DNA from 2 places in the Streptomyces sp. NPDC088794 genome. Region 2 is predicted to be linked to the other one. Evidence: riboswitches for the same ligand, from Rfam matches in the RefSeq annotation. Region 2 holds a riboswitch; the other holds the start of a gene.
The links. A riboswitch is a leader RNA that binds a small molecule or an ion and turns the genes downstream of it on or off. The one in region 2 is predicted to bind glycine.
Positions count from the first base shown of each region.

Region 1 (4,896 bases), on a different contig from region 2:
GCTCGTGGAGCCGAGCGTGCGGCCCGCCCACGGGTCGGGCACGCAGCGGCTGTACAGCTTCCGGGACGTCGTCGTCCTGAAGATCGTCAAGCGGTTCCTGGACACGGGTGTGTCCCTTCAGAACATCCGCACCGCGGTCCAGCACCTGCGGGCATGCGGGTTCCGCGATCTGGAGCGCATGACGCTGATGAGCGACGGCGCCACGGTCTACGAGTGCACCTCGCCGGACGAGGTCCACGCGCTGCTCCAGGGCGGCCAGGGCATCTTCGGGATCGCCGTCGGAGTGGTGTGGCGGGACGTCGAGAGCGCGCTCTCGCAGCTGCACGGCGAGCGCGTCGACACGGGCGAGACGCTGGTCGGGAACAATCCCGCGGACGAGCTGGCGCGGCGCCGCAACCGGGCCGTCTGAGCGGCTCGGGGCGGCACCCGGCGGTCGTACGGGTGCGTTGTCAGTGGCGTAGTGCAGCATCGGAGATGTGAGAAACGCGCCCACGATCCTGCATCTCGACATGGATGCCTTCTACGCCTCGGCGGAGCAGGCGTCCAAGCCGAGTCTGCGCGGGAAAGCCGTCGTGGTGGGCGGGCTCGGGCCGCGTGGGGTGGTCGCGACCGCCTCGTACGAGGCTCGGGTGTTCGGGGTCAGGTCGGCGATGCCGATGGCCCAGGCGCGGCGGCTCGCGCCGAACGCCGCGTATCTGGTGCCGCGCTTCGGGTTCTACCGGGCGATCAGCGAGCAGGTGATGGGGCTCCTGCACCTGTTGTCGCCGCTGGTGGAGCCGCTGAGCCTGGACGAGGCGTTCGTGGACCTGGAGACCGACGGGGCGGCCTGGGACAGGGCGTCGGCGCGGTTGGTCGGGGAGAAGCTGCGCGCGGACATACGGGCGGTCACGGGGCTGACCGGGTCCGTCGGCCTGGCCGCGTCCAAGATGCTCGCCAAGATCGCCTCCGAGGAGGCCAAGCCGGACGGGCTGGTGCTCATCGAGCCGGGGACCGAGCGGGCGATGCTCGGGCCGATGCCGGTGCGGATCCTGCCGGGGGTGGGGCCGGCGACGGGGGACCATCTGCGGCGGGCCGGGATCACCACGGTCGACGATCTGGCCGAGGCGGGGGAGGACGAGCTGGTGCGGCTGTTGGGGAAGGCGCACGGGCACGGTCTCTACGCGATGGCGTTGGCGCGTGATGATCGGCCTGTCGTCGCTGAGCGGGAGACCAAGTCGGTGTCGGTCGAGGACACGTACGACGTGGACATTCATGACCGGGTGCGGGTGGGGTTGGAGGTGCAGCGGCTGGCGGATCGGTGTGTGGGGCGGTTGCGGTCGGCGGGGTTGTCCGGGCGGACCATCGTGTTGAAGGTGCGGCGGTACGACTTCTCCACGTTGACTCGGTCCGAGACCTTGCGGGGGCCTACGGATGACCCTGGGGTGGTGCGGGAGGCTGCCTTGCGGTTGTTGGAGGCTGTGGATACGACGGGTGGGGTGCGGTTGTTGGGGGTGGGGGTTAGTGGGCTTGCCGACTTCACGCAGGAGGATCTTTTTGCGCAGGCGGCGGAGGCGGAAGCGGAAGCGGGGGCGGTTGTTGGGGGTGGGGTGGGTGTGGAGTACTCGGATGTGGAGGTTGAGGTGGGGGAGGGGGACGCGGAGGCGGTTGAGGAGCAGGTGATTGTTGCTGCTGAGCGGCGGTGGCCTTCGGGGCATGATGTGCGGCATGCCGAATTTGGGCATGGGTGGGTGCAGGGGAGTGGGCTTGGGCGGGTGACTGTGCGGTTTGAGACGCCGGGGTCTGAGCCGGGGAGGGTGCGGACGTTTCGGGTCGATGACCTTGAGTTGGAGCCGGCGGATCCGTTGCCGTTGGTTTCGGGAGGCGGAGGCGGAGGGGCCGGGGTTTCCGTGGACGGGGTTCGGACGTGACCGTCGGTGGGGCTGGGCGGGGGTGGGTCGCGCAGCCCGGCGCTGACGGGGTGCCGCCTGCGCCCACCCGTGCCGCCCCAGCGGCACGACTGCCCGCAGGCTAGGTGGGTTTGGGGGCGCGGCGCGCCGCCGCCTGCCGCGAGGCTGGTGGGTGGGGCCGTCTGGCTGTGGGGTGGGTGGCGCCTCAGCGGCACGACTGCGCGCAAGTTGAGCAAGGAGTGGGTAGATGTCGGCAGACGGCTCAGGCGTCTGCGTCTTCTGTGCCTGCCAGCTTGCCGAAGTTTCTGTCTGGGAACGTTGGTGGGGGTGCTGTGTCGAGGCCGTAGTGGTGGTAGAGCTGGAGTTCTTGTTGGGGGGAGAGGTGGCGGCCTACGCCGAAGTCGGGGGCGTCTTTGATGAGGGCGCGTTCGAAGGGGACGTGGAGGGTGCCTTCGACCAGTTCGCTGGGTTCCAGGGGGACGAAGGCGTCGCGGGAGAAGAGGCCGGTGCGTATGGCGGCCCACTCCGGCACGCCGGTCGCGTCGTCGAGGTAGATCTCGTCGATCGTGCCGATCTTGGTGCCGTTGCGGTCGAACGCCTTGCGGCCGATCAGGTTGCGTGGATCGATGTCGGTCTGCACGGGGCCTCCACGTGGTCGCGACGCACTCGTAAACACTACAAAAGAGCACATTGGTGATGGTGGCCACTCGAAGGCCCGTGCGGTGTGCCCGCTGGTAGGCTGGCAGCGGCTGCTGACCCCGTGCGGGAGAGTCCTCCAGACATCATCGGAGGCGCCGAAGGAGCAAATCCTCCCCGGAATCTCTCAGGCCCACGTACCGCACGGACGAGGTCACTCTGGAAAGCAGGGCGGGTGTCGAAGGCCTCCGCTCTCACCGACGGTGAAAGTCGGGCCCCTTCGGGATGCCCGGTGAAGCTCTCAGGTTGAGATGACAGAGGGGGAGGCCGTCGGGGTACCCGTGCCGTGGTGCCCCTCGAAGGTCGTGACCGACCAGGAGGCCTCCGCAATGACCGCCCATCGCACTCCGCTCTCCGAGCTCGAAGCGGGAATCCCGTTCGAGCAGCGCCACATCGGGCCCGACCAGGAGGCGCGGGCCAAGATGCTCGCGCAGGTCGGCTACGGCTCGCTGGACGAGCTCACCGCCGCCGCGGTGCCGGATGTGATCAAGAACGCCGATGACCTGGACCTGCCCGGTGCGCGCACCGAGGCCGAGGTGCTGGCCGAGCTGCGGTCGCTCGCCGATCAGAACCAGGTGCTCGACTCCATGGTCGGCCTCGGGTACTACGGGACCTTCACGCCGCCCGTCATCCTGCGCAACGTGATGGAGAACCCGGCCTGGTACACGGCCTACACGCCGTACCAGCCGGAGATCTCGCAGGGTCGCCTTGAGGCTCTGCTCAACTTCCAGACCATGGTCGCCGACCTGACCGGGCTGCCCACCTCCGGTGCCTCGCTGCTCGACGAGGGCACCGCCGCCGCCGAGGCCGTGGCGCTGTCCCGGCGGATGGGCAAGAACAAGAAGGGTCTGTTCCTGGTCGACGCGGACGCGTTGCCGCAGACCATCGCCGTGATCCAGACGCGGGCCGAGCCGGCCGGCGTGGAGGTCGTGGTCGCCGACCTCGCCGACGGCATCCCGGCCGAGGTCGCGGAGCGGGAGATCAACGGCGTTCTCGTCCAGTACCCCGGCGCCTCCGGTGTCGTACGGGACATCAAGCCGTTGATCGACCAGGCGCACGGGCTCGGTGCGCTCGTCACCGTCGCCGCCGATCTGCTGGCGCTGACACTGCTGAAGTCGCCCGGTGAGCTGGGAGCGGACATCGCCGTCGGTACGACGCAGCGGTTCGGTGTGCCGATGGGCTTCGGCGGGCCGCACGCGGGCTACATGGCCGTGCACGAGAAGTTCGCGCGGAGCCTGCCCGGGCGGCTCGTGGGTGTGTCCGTGGACGCCGACGGGCACAAGGCCTACCGGCTCGCGCTGCAGACGCGTGAGCAGCACATCCGTCGGGAGAAGGCCACCAGCAACATCTGTACCGCGCAGGTGCTGCTCGCCGTCATGGCCGGTATGTACGCCGTCTACCACGGGCCTGAGGGCCTGCGGGTGATCGCGCGGCGCACGCATCGGTACGCCACGATCCTGGCCGAGGGGCTCAGGGCCGGTGGTGTCGAGGTCGTGCACGGGGCTTACTTCGACACCCTTACCGTGCGCGTGGAAGGGCGGGCCGCCGAGGTCGTCGCCGCCGCGCGGGACAACGGGGTCAACCTGTACCCGGTCGACGCCGATCACGTGTCGATCGCCTGTGACGAGACAACCGCGCGGGCCCAACTGCGTTCCGTGTGGGCCGCGTTCGGGGTCGCGGGGGACGTGGACGCGCTGGACGCGGTCGCCGGGGAGACCATTCCGCAGGCGCTTCTGCGGAGCGACGAGTTCCTGGTCCACCCCGTCTTCCAGGAGCACCGTTCCGAGACGGCGATGCTGCGCTACCTGCGCAAGCTGGCCGACCGTGACTACGCGCTCGACCGCGGCATGATCCCGCTGGGCTCCTGCACGATGAAGCTCAACGCCACCACGGAGATGGAGCCGGTCACCTGGCCCGAGTTCGGGCAGTTGCATCCCTTCGCGCCCGCCGAGCAGGCGCAGGGCTATCTGACGCTCATCCGTGAGCTGGAAGAGCGGCTCGCCGAGGTCACCGGGTACGACAAGGTGTCGCTGCAGCCCAACGCCGGGTCGCAGGGGGAGCTGGCCGGGCTGCTCGCCGTACGTGGATATCACCGTGCCAACGGGGACGAGCAGCGGACCGTGTGTCTGATTCCGTCGTCCGCGCACGGGACCAACGCCGCGAGCGCCGTGATGGCGGGCATGAAGGTCGTCGTCGTGAAGACCGCCGGGGACGGCGAGATCGACGTCGAGGATCTGCGGGCGAAGATCGAGCAGTACCGGGACGAGCTGTCGGTGCTGATGATCACGTACCCGTCCACGCACGGTGTGTTCGA
Region 1 covers NZ_JBIVKB010000014.1:8,403-13,298, forward strand. The annotation lists gene ACIP6U_RS33190 (MerR family transcriptional regulator) at 1-409, shown strand, start outside; gene ACIP6U_RS33195 (DNA polymerase IV) at 477-1,907, shown strand; gene ACIP6U_RS33200 (PRC-barrel domain-containing protein) at 2,149-2,526, opposite strand; glycine riboswitch at 2,640-2,735, shown strand; gene gcvP (aminomethyl-transferring glycine dehydrogenase) at 2,912-4,896, shown strand, end outside.
Region 1: linked by a shared signal. The riboswitch ahead of gcvP (aminomethyl-transferring glycine dehydrogenase) and the one ahead of gcvT (glycine cleavage system aminomethyltransferase GcvT) in region 2 are both predicted to bind glycine.

Region 2 (4,896 bases):
GCTGCGACCGCGGCTTCCTCGGCCGCACTCGGGGCCGCTTCCGCGGTCGGCTCGTGCAATGGTGCCGTCATCTGGCAGGGACCCCTCTCAACCGGCGGTAGCCGGCCCGCACTTGCCGCTGTAGCGGCGTGATCAGTCCGTCGTACTCGGGGCACAAAGAGCCCCTGGTGCGGGAGTCTTCAACGCTTTGGCGATCTGTTGCCAGACTTGACGGGGAAAGGATGCGTAAACGTGATGAGGTCAGAGGGGTTCCGTTATCCGGACAGCGGGTAACGGGGGTCGGACGCGGATGAATCCGGACATTTGGTAAGCAGACGGATCTTCCGCCGCTATCTACGCGCGCAGACCCACCACTTCTCCGGTCTGGACCAGCTCGTGCGCCGGTCTGGACCAGTGCGCGCCCGCTCAGTATCCGCCAGGCGCCGGTGGATAGCCGTACCCGGCCGCGGGGGCCTGGGCCGGAGCCGCGTGCGCCTCACGGTCGTAGAAGGGCCGGGCGCCGGCCCGCATCCACATCGCGACCGGGTCGTCCTCGTCCGACATCGCCACGGTCGACACCGGCAGGCCCTCGGGGACCGCGCCGATCGACTGCTGCATCATCGCCCGCACCGCGTCCACCGCGGGCGGCGAGGTGTCGTACACGTCGAGACCGATGGCCAGATACGGCGCCCCGAGCGCCGGCTGCACCCAGGCGCGGCGCAGCGCGCGGACGGCCGGGGTGCGGTGCGCGTTGTGCGCGAGCAGGGCGTAGAACTGCGGGATCTCGATGCCGGGTTCGGACAGCCGCAGCGGGCCCGCGGGCTGGCGCTCAAGGCCGGTGGCGATCCGGCGCAGATCCAGCCACGGGATGCCGACACCGCCGCCGGGGGCGTGCGGGTTGAGCCAGAGGCCGAAGTGGTCGGGATAGAGCGTGCGGGCCACGTCGACCCCGTCGACGACCTCGTACGAGCGGTTCCAGCCGCTGGCGGACAGCTCCTGGGCGGAGGTGACGCACGGGGCGTAGCCGTGGCCCTCGACCTCCATGTTTCCGTACTGGGCGTCCGGGGAGCCGGACTGGCCGTGCCACAGGAGCATCCAGACCTGGCCCGCACCGGGGGTCGCGAGGGCGCGGAGCAGGGCCTCGTAGGCGTCGTAGCGCCCTGGCGTGACCTGGCGCAGCATGTGCTCCACGCTGCCGCTGAGGCTCGCGCTCACGTGTCTTACCGCCCCTTCGAAGTGGCCCCGCGTTTCTGTGACAGCTTATGCGCCTACGGGGTGTTGGCCTGATGTCCGTCGGCGAGTGCGGGTTGATTGTGGCTGGTCGCGCCCACGCGGCGGAGCCGCATATTGGCACAGCCCCGCGCCCCTGGGTACGTTCAGTGAACGGCTTGATAGAACGGCCTGACCTGTTGCCTCATCCACGTCGCCACCGGGTCGTCCGTCACGTCGAGGAGGACCAGGTTGACCGGCCACTGGGGTGGGGACTTGGCCAGGGCTCGGCCCAGGGCCTCCAGGGGAACGGCTCGTAGGTCGCCCTCCCATTCGGAGAGTTCCACGCCCACGAACATCACCGGGTCCGCCGTCTCGATCGCGGCGAGGCAGCGGCGGGCCGTGCGGATCACGGGAGTTGTCTCGAACTCGGCGGAGGCGGCGGCGAGGAAGTCGACCGGGTCGTCCTGCCAGTCCGGTTCGAAGAGGCGGACGCGGCCGCCGGAGGTGGGGCCGTCGAGGAGGGTGCGGCCGATGCGGCACAGCTCGGCGACGGCGGCCGGCGGGAGCGGGATCCCGACCATGCCGTCCGGGTTCACGGCGATGCCGACCTGCGGGGGCAGACCGCGGGCGAACTCGACGGCGGGCGCGATCGTGTACGACAGATGCGAGCCGACGACATGCCGGAACTGCTCCTCGGAGCTGAAGACCGGGACGTACGCCTGGCCCTCGATCTCCAGCGTGGGCAGGTCCAGCGGGCCGCTGTGCGGGCCGCCGCCGCTGGGCAGCGGGATCCAGAGGAAGCTGCGGCTGAGCACCTCGACGATCCGGCCGCCCGCCATGGGCACGCCGAGGGACGCCGACAGCACCTCCTCCAGCTCGTTGCCGGGCCATCCGCCGTGCGGATGGGGGTGCGCCTGCATGGGAAACTCCGCGGGGAGATCCGCTGGGAAGTCCATCTGTCCGACCGCCTGCTGTGAAGTACCGCTGTGGCAGCAAAGGCTAACGGGTACGGGGGCCCTGGCGGTGGGCTCGTGCGGCCGATCTCGCCCGGCGCACCGTCCGCGCAACGCACGGGCCGGGACGGCGGCCGGACCGTAGGGTCCCGGCGCGAGCCCGGTCCGGGCACCGCCCGCCGCGGGCCACTGCCGCCTCGGCACGGGTCGACGAGTGCGGCGGCCCCGGGGCGGCACGGCTCGACGGCGGCCCATCGGCGGCGGCACCTCAGCCCGTGAATCCGATCCTGCGCAGCACGTCCGCCGCGTCCCGGTCCAGGAGCACCGCCGAGCCGACGCCCTCGGGCAGGTCGCCGCGCTCCACGGAGCGGATCAGCCGGCCGGCCGCCGTGCGGTGGCGCAGGAAGGCGTAGCGGGAGACACCCCGGCCGCGGTCGCGCTGGCCCGCCAGGGCGGTGCGCGGGGGCACGTCGAGCAGGACCAGGTGCAGGATGCCGCCGCGGCGCCGGGCCTCGCGGGCCAGCCAGCCGCGCACCCAGGCCTGGGTGCCGCAGTCGTGCACGACGACGCCGGCGCCGGCGCGCAGGGCGCGGCCGAGACCGGCGTAGTGGGCGAGGCGGACCAGGGGGCGGTAGACGGCGTACGGCAGGAAGCGGGACGCCCGGGTGTCCCAGCGGTCGCGGGCGTCCTGGGAGTCGATGCGGATGCCCTTGACCGCGCGCCGCATCAGCGTGGACTTGCCGCTGCCCGGCAGGCCGGTGATCACCACCAGGTCGCGGGGGCCGAAGAGCAGGGCGTGCGGGCTGCGGCCCGAGCGGTCGCGCAGGTCGCGGACGACCGGGGCCGGCCGCTCGGCGCAGCGCTCGCGGGCGGGTGCCGGGGCCTGCTGGGGCAGCGCGACGGCCGAGGTCGCCGCGTACGCCGTGGTCCTTGTCACCGTGATCGTCCTCCCTGCCGGGTCAGGAAAGCTTCTCCCCACCGAATGTAAAGAGAAGGTAATCCACGGTGTCTCCCGGTTCCGTTCGGTTCCGGCCACAAGCCTGTTACAGAGCCTGTGCGATGATGTGCGCGCCAACTGCATACCGGCCGTTTGAATCCGCGCGGGAGAGTCCCCAGTCACCTGGGGCGCCGAAGGAGCAAGTCCCTCCCTTGAATCTCTCAGGCCCCGTTACCGCGCGGGCGAGGCACATCTGAAAAGCGGGCCCCCGGTGTTGCCGGTGGCCCCACCCAAGGTGCAAGTCATGTCCCGTGCGGTCATGACGAACCTCTCAGGTTCCGATGACAGATGGGGAGGAACGACCTCGCCGTCATGCCTTGGGAGACTCACGTCCGATGAGCAGCACCGAACCCCGTCACACCGCGCTCGATGCCCTGCATCGCTCGCTGGGCGCGACCATGACCGACTTCGCCGGCTGGGACATGCCGTTGCGCTACGGCTCCGAGCGCGACGAGCACCTCGCCGTACGCACGAAGGCCGGGCTCTTCGACCTCTCCCACATGGGGGAGATCACCGTCACCGGCCCGCAGGCGGACCGGCTCCTGAACTTCGCCCTCGTCGGCAACATCGCCTCCGTCGGCGTCGGCCGCGCCCGCTACACCATGATCTGCCGGGCCGACGGCGGCATCCTGGACGACCTGATCGTCTACCGCCTCGCGGAGACCGAGTTCATGGTCGTCGCCAACGCCTCCAACGCCCAGGTCGTGCTCGACGCGCTGACGGAACGTTCGGCCGGATTCGACGCCGAGGTGCGCGACGACCGGGACGCCTACGCGCTGATCGCCGTCCAGGGGCCGGAGTCCCCCGGCATCCTCAAGTCCCTCACGGACGCCGACCTCGACGGCCTGAAGTACTACGCCGGTCTGCCCGGCACGGTCGCCGGTGTCCCCGCCCTCATCGCCCGCACCGGCTACACCGGCGAGGACGGCTTCGAGCTGTTCGTGAAGCCCGAGCACGCGGTCGAGCTGTGGCAGGCGCTGACCAAGGCGGGCGAGGGCGTCGGCCTGATCCCCTGCGGTCTGTCCTGCCGGGACACGCTGCGCCTGGAGGCGGGCATGCCGCTGTACGGGCATGAGCTGAGCGCCTCGCTCACCCCCTTCGACGCCGGGCTCGGCCGGGTGGTGAAGTTCGAGAAGGAGGGCGACTTCGTGGGGCGCCAGGCGCTGCGCGAGGCCCTCGAGAACCTCAACCACGACGTACCGCGCGTCCTCGTCGGCCTGGTCGCCGAGGGCCGCCGTGTCCCCCGTGCCGGGTACGCCGTGGTCGCCGACGGCCAGGTGATCGGTGAGGTCACCTCAGGCGCCCCCTCCCCCACGCTGGGCAAGCCGATCGCGATGGCCTACGTCGACGCGGCCCACGCGGCTCCCGGCACGGCCGGGGTCGGCGTGGACACCCGGGGCAGCCACGAGCCGTACGAGGTCGTGGCGCTGCCGTTCTACAAGCGCCGGAAGTAACACTTTCCGCAGTGCTCCCCCGCACCTCTTCACCCTTCACCCACACTCCCCCGCGTACAGGAGAATCCAGGCCATGAGCAATCCCCAGCAGCTGCGCTACAGCAAGGAGCACGAGTGGCTGTCGGCCGCCGTGGACGGCGTCGCGACGGTCGGCATCACGGAGTACGCGGCCAACGCGCTCGGTGACGTCGTCTACGCCCAGCTCCCCGACGTCGGCTCCCAGGTGACCGCGGGCGAGACCTGCGGCGAGCTGGAGTCGACCAAGTCGGTCAGCGACCTGTACTCGCCGGTCAGCGGCGAG
Region 2 covers NZ_JBIVKB010000010.1:49,165-54,060, reverse strand. The annotation lists gene ACIP6U_RS26455 (ABC transporter permease) at 1-71, opposite strand, end outside; gene ACIP6U_RS26450 (enhanced serine sensitivity protein SseB C-terminal domain-containing protein) at 406-1,161, opposite strand; gene ACIP6U_RS26445 (enhanced serine sensitivity protein SseB) at 1,356-2,147, opposite strand; gene ACIP6U_RS26440 (AAA family ATPase) at 2,413-3,087, opposite strand; glycine riboswitch at 3,236-3,328, shown strand; gene gcvT (glycine cleavage system aminomethyltransferase GcvT) at 3,477-4,595, shown strand; gene gcvH (glycine cleavage system protein GcvH) at 4,669-4,896, shown strand, end outside.